DNA from 2 places in the Paenibacillus sp. FSL M7-1046 genome. Region 2 is predicted to be linked to the other one. Evidence: riboswitches for the same ligand, from Rfam matches in the RefSeq annotation. Region 2 holds a riboswitch; the other holds the start of a gene.
What was found. Region 2 has a riboswitch for cyclic di-GMP ahead of NYE29_RS07980 (anti-repressor SinI family protein). Riboswitches for the same ligand answer to the same signal wherever they lie in the genome.

Region 1: another riboswitch for cyclic di-GMP. It lies ahead of NYE29_RS07510 (collagen-binding domain-containing protein); the one in region 2 lies ahead of NYE29_RS07980 (anti-repressor SinI family protein).

What each region holds. Positions count from the first base shown of each region.
Region 1 covers NZ_JBBOXB010000001.1:1,746,737-1,754,477, forward strand. The annotation lists gene NYE29_RS07485 (hypothetical protein) at 1-40, opposite strand, end outside; partial or broken gene NYE29_RS34535 (hypothetical protein) at 236-364, shown strand; gene NYE29_RS07490 (hypothetical protein) at 768-1,289, shown strand; gene NYE29_RS07495 (DUF4367 domain-containing protein) at 1,317-1,874, shown strand; gene NYE29_RS07500 (hypothetical protein) at 1,942-2,490, shown strand; gene NYE29_RS07505 (alpha/beta hydrolase) at 2,695-3,636, opposite strand; gene NYE29_RS07510 (collagen-binding domain-containing protein) at 3,923-6,235, opposite strand; cyclic di-GMP riboswitch class I at 6,319-6,408, opposite strand; gene NYE29_RS07515 (hypothetical protein) at 7,032-7,445, shown strand.
Region 2 covers NZ_JBBOXB010000001.1:1,853,400-1,861,140, forward strand. The annotation lists gene NYE29_RS07950 (aldo/keto reductase) at 1-314, shown strand, start outside; gene NYE29_RS07955 (TasA family protein) at 405-1,226, opposite strand; gene NYE29_RS07960 (TasA family protein) at 1,309-1,812, opposite strand; gene sipW (signal peptidase I SipW) at 1,899-2,492, opposite strand; gene NYE29_RS07970 (hypothetical protein) at 2,511-3,611, opposite strand; gene NYE29_RS07975 (helix-turn-helix domain-containing protein) at 4,033-4,365, shown strand; gene NYE29_RS07980 (anti-repressor SinI family protein) at 4,465-4,617, opposite strand; cyclic di-GMP riboswitch class I at 4,645-4,729, opposite strand; gene NYE29_RS07985 (2-oxoglutarate dehydrogenase E1 component) at 5,218-7,741, shown strand, end outside.

The DNA.
Region 1 (7,741 bases), 110 kb from region 2:
CTTTTGGGCTGTTACATGCCTCATACAACTCATTCCTCATGTGGAAAGGCACGAAAAAAATTGTCTGCATCGCCGTGAGCCGCTGCCAGGGTTGTCCGTGCAGTTAGTACCTCTGGCGCATAAATTATAAGAAGGAAGTCGTTGTCCAACGTCGTTCAGTTCGAAAAGCTGCTTAATTCTCCTGGAGCTCGTATAATATGCCCGGTAAAAAGGAGCTGACGATGAAGAATTCGCCCAGGTCGCTGAGGTTAGCCTTACATCGATCGGTTACATTGAACGAAATGAAATCTCTGCTTCTTTTCTGACTTTAAGAAGGCTCTCCGAGATTCTGGGAGAAAAGCATTTCCTACTTAGGGTGCTTTGAACAAATGCCTGAAGAAACCTTAGGACTAAGAATAAAAAAAGCATCTTCTTCAATTAATAAGTCTTATGTCAAAAAGTTTATTGATATCCTTAATTGAACCCCCGATTCAAGGCGCCTTAGTTTTTTTACATTTTACTACTTCCACAAGTGAATTTGTGTAAAATATATACCAATTCACATATTATTAAAATTCAATTTGCAATAATATATTCTACAAAAAATAGAATTTTGTCGAAAAGAAAGGGCTTTAGACCCTGTAAAATTTCCGAAGAATCGACATATTTTTCCTATACTTGTGATATACTAGAAATTGTAAAAGTTAACAAATCTATAATAATAGAGGTGATTATCAAGAGAATAGGAAATTCATGTTTTTAAAATTAAAAATTGGAGGTAAATTAGCATGATGAAAACAATTAGAAATGAGTTTAGGATGAAAAATTTAGTTGCATATATGCTTGCCTTTTTAACAACTTTTCTAATAGCAGGAATTTTTTATTCAACTAATGCATATGCTGATCTACAAAGTATTTTTTATCCTAATTCCACAAAAAAAGCTTATGGGGATGCACTCAATGGCTCAGGTTACCCTAACTTAGCTTATTCATATTGGAGGTCAGAAACAGCGCAAGGAAATAGCAATACACCCACTACGTTGAGATTTTTCAATGTAACAACAAGTAATGGAGCCAGCAATCCAACTGGAGCTCAATTTGGACTTTATAAAATTGTAGATTTAAGGGAAAAGAGATTCTTAGACTGGTATACACGAACTATTAATGGCACACAGATTTCTGTAAATATGGATTATACAGCAAACATGGGGAGCCTCTATACAGAGATGACAGTTTATGCTGATCCATCGGGTCTTGATGGTGCTCAGATGAATGTTCGATATGATAGATTTGCTTATACAACTAACTAATAAAATTAAAAGGAGTTGTTTATGCTTATGATTATTAAGAGATATTTAATTACTCTGATTTCACTTCTCGTACTTACAACAGCATTTGGAACAGTCTTAGCATCTCCTGAAACTACCCCAGATAATAATCCTGTATCAGGTGGGCATGGAATTATTTCATCTGCCGAAACAATTGATCTAAAAGAGGCTGAAACACTTATGGATAATATTGATCTTCATTTGCCATCAGTTCTGCCTGATAACTTCAAACAAGAAAGTGTTATTTATAACACACCACCAGAAAAAATCAGTAAATCACTTCGAAATCTAAATGAAGATTCCGTTAAAGAAGTTACCATACGTTATAGAGATCAAACTGAACCAAGTAATTGGATAGATTACACTACAAAAAAAATGGAGATTGATCTTGTTGATGAAAATGTAAAACAAATTGAAATTAATGGAGTACTGGGACAATATTTAGAAAGCAAAGAAAAAGGCATTAAGGTATTTAATTGGCACTTTAAGGGAGCAAGTCATTTTGTAATTGCAAAATCAGGGATTGATGAGTCACAACTTTGGGATTTTGTAAATTCAATTAAATAAGTTTAAGATTTTATCAGGACCTCGATAAAGGTCCTGATAAAATCTTTATTGACTCTAAGGAGGGCATATGATTAAAAAAAGCAAAACAATAGCATTCATTTTTTTGGTACTTACACTGGCTTCAATTGTAGGATGTTCCTCATCTGGAAATGCTGATCTCGCGAAAGCTAACGAAAACGTTAAGAAGCTTAGTCCTCTCACCGAAACACCCAAAATTGCTGGTTTGGATATTAAGGAAATAGTTGTTAAAAGGGGGTTGGAAACCGATAATCCCCCTCGAAATACAGTTATACTAACTTACACCGACAATAAGGGTGAAAAAGAGAAAGCAGAAGCCTATGATAAAAGCATTGAGTTGCTTTATGGTCCATATGAGGGCGATAAAATAGCTACACTTTCTGTAAGCGACATTGAAGTAGAACTTGCTAATAACATGAACACAAAAACTGTAAATGGTCTCGAGCTTCTCTATACAGAAATTAATGATTCATTATTAATATATGCTCGTCATAATGGGCTCTCGTACACTTATGAAGCTCAAATAACAAATAAATACACCAAAGACGAACAGTTCGAATTATTCTCAAAAGCAATCACTTACAATGAAACTGAGTAGAACAACTTTTTATCAATATGCTCCCCTCATTTTTAAAAGTATCATCTTTCTACCGTAAAGAACAAAGCGATAGAGAGATGATACTTTAATGATCATGTGAATACATTGCGCAATACATTAACAGGTACATAACTAATACACTCGATCGACTCAGGGATTAAACACACCCGAACGTAGGCGCGTCTACTTTCCGGGGTTATTGGACTACTTCACGTACCGGTTAACAAACTCACTTACCTTGCTGACATATCCTGCCTTATCCGTATCATAAGAAAGCCCATGCCCTGCCCCATGCACTACAAACTTGTCCTTGGGGCTGCGGCATGCCTGGTACACTTTGTCCATCATGGCATAGGGTACGAACTTATCGGCATCACCATGGATGAACAGGATCGGCACCCGTGCCTTACGCACCTGCTTCAGCGCTGATGCCTCACCGAAGAAATAGCCTGCTTTCAGCCGGGTAATCAGACTGGCAATCTGCACGAAGGGAAAGCTTGGCAGATGATACATCCGCCAGAGCTGATAAGAGAGCTGTGCTTTGACCGAACTATACCCGCAGTCGGCAACAACCGCCTTCACCTGCGGCGGAAGCTCTTCACCCGCGGTCATCATCACCGTTGCTCCACCCATAGACACCCCATGCAGCACAATCTGCGCCTGCGGCCCATTCTCTTCAATGGTGTATTCGATCCACTTTACATAATCCCGGCGTTCGGGCCAGCCAAGTCCTATGTAATTGCCTGTGCTTTCACCATGTCCCCTGGCATCGGGAATCAGCACATTATAGCCCAGGTTTTCATAATAAATCTTGGCGTAGGCCCCCATATCCTTGGCTTTACCGGAATAGCCGTGGGCAACGATTGCTGTACGTCCGGCTGCCCGCTCTGACGGCAGATAATAACCCCGCAGCTTCAGTCCATCCTCTGAGATCATGTCGACATTCCGGAAGCTCTGCCGGGCGATCCACTCCGCCCCTTCTCCCCATGATGCTCCAGCCACCGGCGGATCTACCTTCAGCGCAGGTGAATTCGCCAAAAACTCCTTAGGCGCCCGATGGATCGCCACTCCATAGAAAAAGAAACCCGCATAGGTCAATCCTCCGGCAATGACGATAATAATCGCCAGTATAATTACACTCCACATGAATATTCTCACCTTTCCTTCTCGTAGCTGTGGGATACTCCAGTCACAATCATGCGGGCTCCGCAATGATTTCTGCATAGTATAACATGGTAGCCTCGCCTGCGAGAAATGAACGTATAACAGATGGATTGAAATCTAAACGATTGTTGTATAATAACCCTCAAAACTTAGGAAACACTCTATAAAAAGGCCGCTTCCGGGATTTTCTCTCCCGTAAGCGGCCTGAATTATGTTTAGAACATGGCGTCTGGACTGCTATTAGCCCGAGTGTGATTCAATGAAAGCTTCAGCGTTTTCGTCTGCTTGTTTTTGCCGTTCTGCTCAGCAGCAGACCTACTCCGGCAATAGCGAGACCGGTAATATAATAAGGTGCCGGGCTGGTTTCGCCCGTCTGCGGCAGACTCTCGGCCGGATCCACTGGCCCCAGCGGAATTTCTTCATCAAGAATAATCTCTTCATCCGGTACCGGAGCAGGTACTGGATCAGTCGCTGGAGTAGTCTCCGGCGTTGGCTGCACAGGCGAAGGTGTGGTCACAGGGCCCAAAGGCAGCGGATCCTCATCAATCGTAATCTCCTGATCGTCATTCGTACCAATCACCGTTGGTGTCGGTGCTGGCGTCGGGTCTACTGTTGGCGCTACGCTCGTCGGTGCTGGCGTCGGGTCTACTGTTGGCGCTACGCTCGTCGGCGCTGGCGTCGGGTCTACTGTTGGCGCTACACTCGTCGGTGCTGGCGTCGGGTCTACTGTTGGCAACGGCGTTGGTGTCGGTGTTGGTACCGGTGTCGGCACCGGTGTTGGCGTTGGTGTCGGCGCTGGTGTTGGCGTTGGTGTCGGCACCGGTGTTGGCGTTGGCACCGGTGTCGGTGTCGGTGTCGGTGTTGACGTCGGCGTTGGTGGCGGCGCCGGTGTTGGCGTCGGTGTTGGCACCGGTGTTGGCGTTGGCGTCGGCGTCGGTGTCGGTGTTGGCACCGGTGTCGGTGTCGGCGTCGGCGCCGGTGTTGGTGGCGGAGTCGGCGCCGGTGTTGGTGGCGGCGCCGGTGTTGGCGTTGGTGTCGGCGCTGGTGTTGGTGTTGGTGTCGACGTTGGTACCGGCGTCGGTGTTGGTACCGGCGTTGGTATTGGTGTCGGCACCGGTGTTGGCGTTGGTGTTGGCGTCGGTGTCGGTGTCGCCGTCGGCATTGGTGTCGGCGTCGCCGTCGGTGTTGGCGTCGCCGTTGGTGTTGGTGTCGCCGTCGGTGTCGGTGTTGGCGTCGGCGTTGGTGTCGGCACCGGTGTTGGCGTTGGTACCGGTGTTGGCGTCGGTGTTGGCGTTGGTGTCGGTGTCGGCACCGGTGTTGGCGTTGGTGTCGGCACCGGTGTTGCCGTTGGCGTTGGTGTCGGCGTCGCCGTTGGCGTCGGTGTCGGTATCGGCGTCGCCGTTGGTGTCGGTGTCGCCGTCGGCGTTGCCGTCGGTGTCGCCGTCGGTATCGGCGTCGCCGTTGGTGTCGGTGTCGGTGTTGGCGTCGCCGTCGGTGTCGGCGTCGGTGTTGGCGTCGGTGTCGCCGTTGGCGTCGGTGTCGGTATCGGCGTCGCCGTTGGTGTCGGTGTCGCCGTCGGCGTTGCCGTCGGTGTCGCCGTCGGTATCGGCGTCGGTATCGGCGTCGCCGTTGGTGTCGGTGTCGGTGTTGGCGTCGCCGTCGGTGTCGGCGTCGGTGTTGGCGTCGCCGTCGGTGTTGGTGTTGGTGTTGGTGTCGGCTTCGGTGTTGGTGTCGGGCCGACTGGCGGCACCGTTCCCTCAAAGGTATGATGATGCATCTGAATATAACCGCTGAATCCTTTTGCAATAAGGGTACCATGCAGTTCAGCACGGCTGAACGCCACAAAGGCATGCGGCGCTAACATGGTGCCTTCAATGGTTGTGTTCCCATTAGCTACAGAAGAAGCTTCGTAGAAGTTGAACAGCACATTGTGAGATTTGCCATTCCACATTTGAAAATCCGGAATGACGACCTTATTCCCGCTTACATTGATAATTACCGTGGCATTTCCTGCAATGTTGAACTGGAGACCGTTGGTAACCGCCAAATCCGCAGCAGTCAAATGAATGACATTAAAGGAATCCGGAGCGTTAATCGTCATTTTCCCTCCATCTCTGACAAAGGGCTGCGTTTGTTTCAGAGCAGCAAGTTCACTCGAACGCTGAATCAAAAATTGCTCCTCAGCTTGAAAATCGATCGGATGATCCTGCCGCGTACCTCCTTTAAGGTCAGCTCCTGAACTTTTCATGCTGCCTCCATACACAGAGGTGCCATAAACTGTTCCATTTGAAAAGTCGATGTCTTTGCCGGCGATAAGCACATCTCCGCCCACAGCATCCTTGGATACTCCATATCCCTGAAGAGTAATATTCCCTGCAGCAGCAAGCCGTCCGTGGATCTGGTCATTGCTTTGCGCGAAATCTCCAAAGATAAAGGCGTTGAAATTGCCGGCGACTCCCAGCACCGGTGTTGGGGTGTACGGCATACTTGCCGCCGCCTCTACATTGATCCCCGGATGAAGCATATTGCCGATGGTTAAAATCCCCGTCAGAATCAAGGCTAATGATTTTTTCTTCAACAACGATATGTACCTCCTATGTAACTATTCTATGAATGCACAGATTAGCCCGTAACAACAAAAAGACCGCCAAGAAGGGTTAGCTTCATGGCGGCCGGACGATCGTGGCACCTTTAGAGTGCTGTAGATTCCTGACTTTGCGTCCCGCTCTTTCGAACGGTTTGCGATTATACATGAGAAGTTGGTAACAGTCGTATTCTATGTAGTCTATGACTTTTGTTACTTTCGGACTAGAATCAGTCTATCTCTTCCCCTCTCTGTTTGTCAATCTATTCCTTATTTTTTTTGATAGATTCTCTGAAAAAGTCCTCAATCCCGCATCACATAAGGGTTTCGTTGTATTCACCAATCACATAAAACAAATTTTCAATATTAAAAATTAGTATATTCGAACCACTTTTCAACTTATGTCGAAACGGCAAAAAAACTGTCGCCAGCTTTTGGCAGCAGTTTTTAGTCATTGTCAATTTACATAAGTCAGCGGGCAACAGCCGGACTCAGAATTGGTATATTTTATAACAGCTGAACCCAGCCGATCATGGACATCCATAGTGGAACACTTAGAAACAACCCGAACAACAATCCGCGGCGGAGACTTCCCTCATAATTCATCACAATTCTCCTTTTTAATAAGCTTTATTTTTCAATATTTATTATTTCAATTTTAATATAAAATAATTCTTATAATTATTTTGTGAATTATGTCACATTGTTTCAGCTGTTTAGAAATTCCATTGATTAATTTTTGAATAATCGGTTAAAATACGAATATACGTTCTTATTAGAGGTGATTGAATTTATGCATAGAGCGGAGAGTAACGATAATACACTGGTCAAATCCTATATATTGCTTCCGCTGATTTTATCAGCCTTTGAACGGGATTCAGCCATTATGTCGACACAACTGCGGACTCCCGCCCCATACATGGAGGTTCTCCGTACTGCTGCAAATGCGGCTACTGCCGATCTGAGGGATGTGCGCGCCGAAATGAGGAAACGCGGAGTTAAGGTCTATGAACAGCAGCGGCTCCAGGTGGGCATCGAGGCCAAATTTATATGCCGGGGATATCATGAACGGATGCTGCTGCTGGATGACGTCATCGCTGCACAGGCCGCTATCCATATGCGCAAATACCTGGGACTCGATATCTCCGGCTACAACAGCTATGAGGAACAGTACAAAATCAAATCCGGCCCTCAAGCAAGCCAATAGCCTTTGGTGCGTTGAAGAATAAAAACAGGCCTCGCCCTGGGAGTCGGCAAGACCTGTAAAGTACCCGCTATAAATTACATTAAAACCTTCCAATAGCCCAATGTGCCGAAAATAACTACCAGCGCCACGGGATATAGAATTCTCCGGCTTACCTTATCCTTAAACGTAAGAAATAAACATAACATGCAAAGCCACGCAATAAGAAGACTGCCCATTTCCTATGCATACGCTCCTTCCTGAGCCCATTCATACCTGTATTCCACCGAACCGCCGGTACCGTCATAACATTTTCCGTC
Region 2 (7,741 bases):
GGACGCAGAACATCCAGCTGCAGGCGTGGGGTCCACTGGCCCAAGGCTTATTCAGCGGGCGTTCACTTACAGGCCAGCCTGAGAGTGTCGTGAACACGGCGGCAATGGTCCAAACGCTCGCCGAACAGAAGAACACCACCCCTGAAGTGATTGTCCTGTCTTGGCTGATGACTCATCCTGCGGCCATCCAGCCGGTAATCGGGACGGTGAATCCGCAGCGGATCGCCGCCTGTGCGGGCGCGGACAAGCTGGAGCTTACGCGCAAGGAATGGTACGACCTGTATGTCAGCTCGCGCGGCGAGAAGCTGCCGTAAGCCTCACATCCTCATTCGCATACCAAAAGGAGCGTCATCTCCGGTTCATGAAGCCGGAGATGACGCTCCTTTTATGTTCTATTCCTGATTCTAATTATTCTTCACCTGCTCAAAGTTGTTCTTGAAGGTGAAGTTAACCGATTTGCCTTGCAGACTGTCATTATCAAAGCCGAGGCCCGTATCATCAACAAAAGTCACGTTATAGGCCAGATGCATCGTCTTCTTGGCAGGAAGAATCAGGTTCGGGAGGTTGGCATCCCGGCCTGCCCCGCTGTTGTACAAATCCTTAAGTGAACCTACATAAGCATCGGAAACGCTAACCAGTACAGTCTGGCCGTTATTGTCTACGCGGTATGTCCAGTCGAGCACGGCTTCTCTGGCAATTGCGAAGGCTTCCTGTCCGTTGCGTGCCAGTGCCTTCAGGAAGGAAGGACCGTTAATCAACGATTTGAACAGCCGGTCTGCAGCTTCGTTCACCTCATTGAGTGCATCGGCATTAAGAGTGACGCCGCCTGGTGCAGCCAAAGCGGCTACAGTAACTACCGCTTGCTCACCGAATGCGAGCGCATCGGCCTGCTGTGCAGGTGTTCCTTCCGGGATGGCAATCAGATCGGTCAGTTTGGCATCCAGCGTTCCGGTATTTTTGATCAGCATGGCGCGGGTGTGGGTATCTTTCGGTGCCCACAATCCTGTTCCCATACGTCCGGCATCGGAGTCGCCCGTATAGAACATCGGGCCTTCAACCGGCACGTCATTGCGGTGAGTACTTAAGGACAACGTACCGGAAGCAAAGGTGTTGCCGGTGTTTTGGGCGGAGCTGGTGAACAAGGCATACGTGCCTCCACCAATGGCGGCGCAGAGCAGCACCACGGAGGAAAATGCGGCAATCAGCATTTTTTTCTTTTTCATCATTGAAGTAAGCTCTCCTTATTAAAAAAGGGGGGCAACCCCCTTTTTATTTGATTTTTAGTTATAGACCCGTTCGTTATAGTGCTTAGTTATTTTTAGTCTGCTCTGCATCTACTTTAATGGAGGCTGTACCCGACTTACCTTGGTAGCTGTTGTCAGCTGCTTTCGGGAACTCTGCTTTGACATAAATCGTCTCCGATCCGCCCACAGCAAGCACACGGTCGGCGACGGTAAGCGGTACCGTTCCAGCCGCATCAGAGTACGCGGTAATGACCAGCGGGGTTGCTCCGCCGCCGAGGTCGCCGCCTGCAGCCAGCGAGAGATCATAACGCAGCTCAAGCGTTCCTTTGTTACTAACTACTACAGGCTGGATTTCAGAATCTCCCGGAGCCCAATTTGTGATGTTGAAATATTTCTGCTGAGCTTCATCCTTCTTATCCAGTTCAATCTTGAGCGTGCCAGCAGCAAACGTATTGCCTGTATTCTGTGCGGAACTCGTAAAGATAGCGAAGGATCCCCCGGCAATTAATGTTGCCCCCAGTGCTGTAGTCGCCATTGCCATTGCCATCGTTTTTTTGAGATTTGCCATTGTTATTTGTCTCCTCCTGGATCTCCATGAATGGAGTATGTTATGAATTATTTATTGAATCTTCCCTAACCACGTTAGGAGAAGCATCAACCGTTCGTAACAGGCGGGGATTCTCCGGGCGCAAGCTGCACCTCTACAGGATCCTCCATGCGCATGATCGATTTGAAGATTGTAATAAGGGAAGAGATGACGAGGAAAATTCCCGGAATAACCATTACGACAATAATCCCGGCGGTCGATTTTACCCAGTTCATGAAATATCCCAGAAACGGAACGGTAAAGTCCGCGTACTGTGCAACAACATTACTCGAAGGAATAGGATCTGCATCCTGCGCATCGTTATTGTCGCCTTTGGTGATATACCGGGTGTTTTCTCCCGAGCCGAGCACGCTGACAATGCGGTGGGTAATCAGGCTGTTTGATCCATCCAGGGCTTTGTAAGTGATTACATCTCCTGGTTTAAAAGATCCCTGACTCTGTTCACTCACCGGTTTGACGGCAATGACAGCCCCCGTCTGGATTCCGGGCTCCATGGAGCCGGAGAGCACCGTTAGAATTTCCTTGCCCAGAATCTTGGGTGTTCCGCCATTCATCCGGCTAGTGATTGCAGATACCAGCGTAAGTAGAAAAATGAGAATTAACACATACATCAATAGGTTACGAGTCCATTTAAGTATCACTGGAGAGCACCGCCTTGTTTAGAATACGCCTTGCTTTTCGCCTATTTTTACCGTTATGCTGTCAGGATTCGCGTCCGGGGCAGGGGCTTCAGGCTTTGCTTGCTCCTCAGCTTCGAGCTTCGCTTTCTCCTCGGCTTCGAGCTTCGCTTTATCCTCAGCTTCGAGCTTCGCCTTCTCCTCAGCTTCGAGCTTCGCTTTATCCTCAGCTTCGAGCTTCGCTTTATCCTCGGCTTTGAGCTTCGCTTTATCCTCAGTTTCGAGCTTCGCCTTCTCTTCGGCTTCGAGCTTCGTCTTCCTCTCAGCTTCGAGCTTCGCTTTCTCCTCGGCTTCGAGCTTCGCCTTTTTCTCAGCTTCGAGCTTCGCCTTTTCTTCCGCTTCGAGCTTCGCCTTCTTCTCAGCCTCTTTCAGTCCTTGGATTACGTCAGCGGCCTCTGTATGCATCAACGAGGTTTCGTCCGCATAACTCCTAGCCTGTTCGGCCGCGTTCGATGCCTGATGATAGGCTGCCTGCACATAAGCGTCCACTCTTCTGATGGAGCTTAGCTTTCTAACCATCTCCTGAAATTCGCCCAGCGTTAGATTGGCTTGGCTGAGCAATTGTTCGAATACCGGGATATCGTTATTTTGTGCGGCTGTTAATTGATTAAAATCGACCTCATATGGAGAAAGTCTCTGGTTCACTTCATTGACTTGCTGCTCCAGCTCTAATTGCGAGCGTGTTAGATAGCCTTGAAGCTCAGCTAAAAAAGCAGCCGCGCCGGCCGCAGCCTCACGCGTTTGTGCAGCAGCCTCTTGAATACCTCCAATACGTCCCTCTGCGGTCTCCGAGTCCGTATTCTTATCCGTTATCTCCGCCAGCACCTCTCTCGCCGCTTCACGCTGCCAGGCAGCAAGCTTCATCGCTTCGCTGGCTTGGTTGGCAATATGATCGACCGTGCTTGGAAACACAAATGCTGTGGTGATATTGGAGGATTCGGTTGCTGCGACGTTAGTCAGCAATGCATACGTGGGCGTTGTAATTTGGCCGATGCCATAAGCCGAAATCACTACGATCCCTGCAATTTGGGGAAGCGTATACCGACGGATATTTCTATTCCGGGAAGAACGTGAAAGCCTCACAGGAGCCTCTCCTTTAGCTGCTTGCAATTTCCTGCAAACAAAGTAATCTATTAACACCCAGCCTTTATGACGAACGTTATTCGTTCGTTATTAAGAACTATGACGTAAGTATATGCCATTACTCCTACAAATCAAAAATCTCATTTTGTTGCAATATTCTTAATAAAGAACGATTTATAGTTAATTTTCTGCTTTTAGCTTCATTTTCCTCAGCTTATCGTACTTTTTAACGAACGTTTTCGCATGAAAAATCTAAATGATACCGCAGAGGGAATAAAAATAATGGGGATGTGGAGTGGAAACGACATAAAAGGGGGATCATTCATACCGGAACTGATTCTATAGTGCTTTGTCCGTCTTCCGGTTATTTGTTATACTGTAACAAAAAGTACGGAGGGGCGTTTTTATCGTGCCAGATAATATGGGAAGTCGCATCCACCATCTCCGTCTGGAAAAAGGCTTGTCTCTTTCGGAGCTTGCGGATAAGGCTGATGTGGCGAAATCATACTTAAGCAATGTGGAAAGAAATATACAATCTAACCCCTCTATTCAATTTATTGAAAAAATCGCTGACGCACTTCAGGTGTCCATTCATGCGCTGCTTTACGGCGAGCCTTCCGATGTGCAGGAGTCACCTCTGGATGGAGAATGGTCCCGGCTCGTACTGGAAGCTATGGCTTCGGGTATAAGCAAGCGGGAATTCAAAGAGTTCTTGGACTATCAAAAATGGCGGCTGGAGCAGAAGGATTCCTGATTCATGCAGGTTCCTTCTACTGCCGGTCATACAGAAAGGGCACAGCGGAGAGATCCGCTATGCCCTTTCTGTATGTACAAAACTTTTAGCAACCAACCGCTACATCGCCTGTAAAGTCTTCTCATTAAAAAATTGGCGGATTTCATCCGCTTTGATGCCCGCCTGCTTAGCCGACATCAGCAAATATACCCATTCTAAATCCAGATCAACTGTCTGCAGTTCTCCGTTGTTCCCCTGGTTGGACTTATCCAAGAAATCTCCTCCTAAGATTACGCGTCCCCAGGCAGTCCGGCCGTCGTAGTATTTCTACATTAGACCCGAGACTTTGTGCCCCTGTCTTTCGGCAGGTTTACCCTTTACTGGATCCTTTACATGAAAGGATCTGGCTAGAAATTCATGAAACCGTTATCCGCAATAACATTATACAATATCTTACACGAAAAGTGTGTCGATTTATGGGAATATTGTATAAATAGAAACGGAAAATAATTGATTATTTTGCCAACAGCTTGTATGAATTACTCGATAACCCAAAAAAATTGTAGAACAAGCCTCTTTATCTATGTATGTATGTATATATGAAAACTGAAAACAACATTTTTATTTCGTTCATTTCAATCACACCGCCGCATCATTTTCATATAGTTAAGAAACCAAACTTATAATAGTTCTGTATGAATTAGGCACTGAATCATACCGTTTTGCGAACGGATTCAACCAAAGTATGAATTGATTACCCGCCTTGAAAGTTGCACAATAAGATGAGGAATGAAACCGCAAACATCGAAGCTCCACAAGGGCGCCGGCGAAATTTTGGCGCGCGTGGAGTTCATCCGTTAGGAGGATGTATTCATGGCAGCCAAAGATCCCTATAACGAAACTGTGTGGAGCAAGTATTACGGACCCAATCTGGGTTACATCCAAGAGAAATATGAGCAATTTGTAAAAGATCCAACTTTAGTAGAGCATAATTACCGCGATCTCTTCACCCTTTCCGGCCCCCCTCCATTGGCTCCTGATGCCGAACAGGCACCGCTGCCTGTGATTTCAGGAGATACTGAGTGGCTTAGAAAGGCCGTAAGGGCCTCCAAGCTGATCGCCAATATCCGCATACATGGCCATATGGCCGCCAATATCGACCCGCTGGACCGGGGAAACAATCCGATGGCGAAATATTTGGAGTACGAAACCTATGATCTGACCCGCGAGGATTTAATGGCTATGCCCGCCTCGCTGATCTGGGAGAATGCCCCGAATGACGTTCATACTGCTTGGGATGCCGTTCACCGGATGCGCCAGGCCTACACGCAGACCATTGCCTATGAATTCGGGCATGTGCGTGACGAGCAGGAGCTGCGCTGGCTGAACAGCCAGGCGGAATCTACCAGCTCTCCCGCGCCTCTAAACAACACAGAGCGCAAAGAATTGCTGAAAAGACTGATTCAGGTAGAGCAGTTCGAAACTTTCCTTCATAAAACCTTTGTCGGCCAGAAACGCTTCAGCCTGGAAGGCAATGACACCTTGGTGCCGATGCTGGATGAAATCGTGCGTGCTGCCGCTCATGACGGTGCCGAACATATCCTGATGGGTATGGCGCATCGCGGACGGCTCAACGTCCTGGCTCATATCCTGGGCAAACCTTATGATATTATTTTCTCGGAATTCCATCATTCGCCGAACAAGGAGCTGTTCCCTTCCGAAGGCTCCATGGGCATCAACTACGGCTGGACCGGCGATGTGAAATATCATCTCGGCGCTGACCGCGCCGTCCGTGAAGGAGAAACCGTCCGTACACGGATCACTCTGGCCAACAATCCGAGCCACTTGGAATTCGTCAATCCGGTGGTTGAGGGCTTCACGCGTGCGGCCCAGGAAGACCGCAGCACTCCGGGTCTGCCTAAGCTAAATACGAATAAAGCCATGGCTGTGCTGATGCATGGCGATGCTGCCTTCCCGGGTGAAGGCATCGTGGCCGAAACCCTTAATATCGGCAAGCTTAAAGGTTATCAGAACGGCGGTACAGTGCATATCATCGTCAATAACCGGATCGGATTCACGACGGAAAGTGAAGATTCCCGTTCTACCCACTATGCCAGTGACCTGGCTAAGGGTTATGAAATTCCGATTGTGCATGTCAATGCCGATGATCCGGAGGCTTGCATTGCCGCCGTCCGTCTGGCCAGCGCCTACCGCAATCTGTTCAAGAAGGATTTCGTGATTGACTTGATCGGCTATCGCCGCCATGGACATAATGAAATGGATGATCCGGAAACGACACAGCCGATTGTTTATGGTAAAGTGCGCAATCATCCTACTGTATACAAAGTGTACGCGGAACGGCTGCAGGAGGAGAGAGTTATTACGGCTGAAGACGTTACATCAATGAACGCCGAAGTTGAAGGCGTACTGCAGCAAGCCTTTGATAAGATGAAGGAAGGCAAGCATAAGAACGCAGAGGCCAAAACCGCAGTTGCACTGGACAGCGTACGTACACCGCAGCGTCCTACAGCGGTTCCGCTTGACAACCTGCAGGAAATTAACCGGGAGCTGCTGTCGGTGCCGGACGGCTTCCAGGTCTATCCGAAGCTGGAGCGGATTCTGCAGCGCCGCAAAGACGCTTTGAATGATGGAGAACGTGTTGACTGGGCACTCGCAGAAGCCCTCGCCTTCGCTACGATTCTGAAGGACGGCACACCGATTCGCCTCAGCGGCCAGGACTCCCAGCGCGGCACCTTCGCGCACCGCCATCTGGTGCTGCATGACAGTGATACAGGGGCACTTTTCTCTCCGCTGCATCAGCTTAAGGACTCCAGCGCCTCCTTCGGGGTGTATAATAGTCCGCTGTCTGAAGCGTCAGTACTCGGGTATGAATACGGCTATAACGTGTTTGCCCCGGAAACCTTTGTCATCTGGGAAGCGCAGTATGGTGATTTCGCCAACGCCGGGCAGGTCATTATCGACCAGTTCATTGCTGCCGGACGCGCCAAATGGACCCAGCGCAGCAACCTGGCGATTCTGCTGCCGCACGGCTACGAAGGCCAGGGACCAGAGCATTCCAGCGGAAGGCTGGAACGGTTCTTGCAGCTGTCGGCTGAAGAGAACTGGACTGTAGCCAATCTGACCTGTGCGTCGCAGTATTTCCACCTGCTCCGCCGCCAAGCTGCCCTGTGCGGCAGATCGGATGCCCGCCCGCTGGTGGTCATGGCTCCGAAAAGCCTGATCCGCAACACACGCAGCACTTCCCCGGGAGCCGAACTGGCTTCGGGAAGCTTCCAGCCGGTCCTGCCGGAGCCGCTTCTGGGCAGCAAGCCCGGCGAGGTTAAACGGCTGGTTGTCTGCAGTGGTAAGGTCGCTATCGACCTGCAGGCCGAGCTGG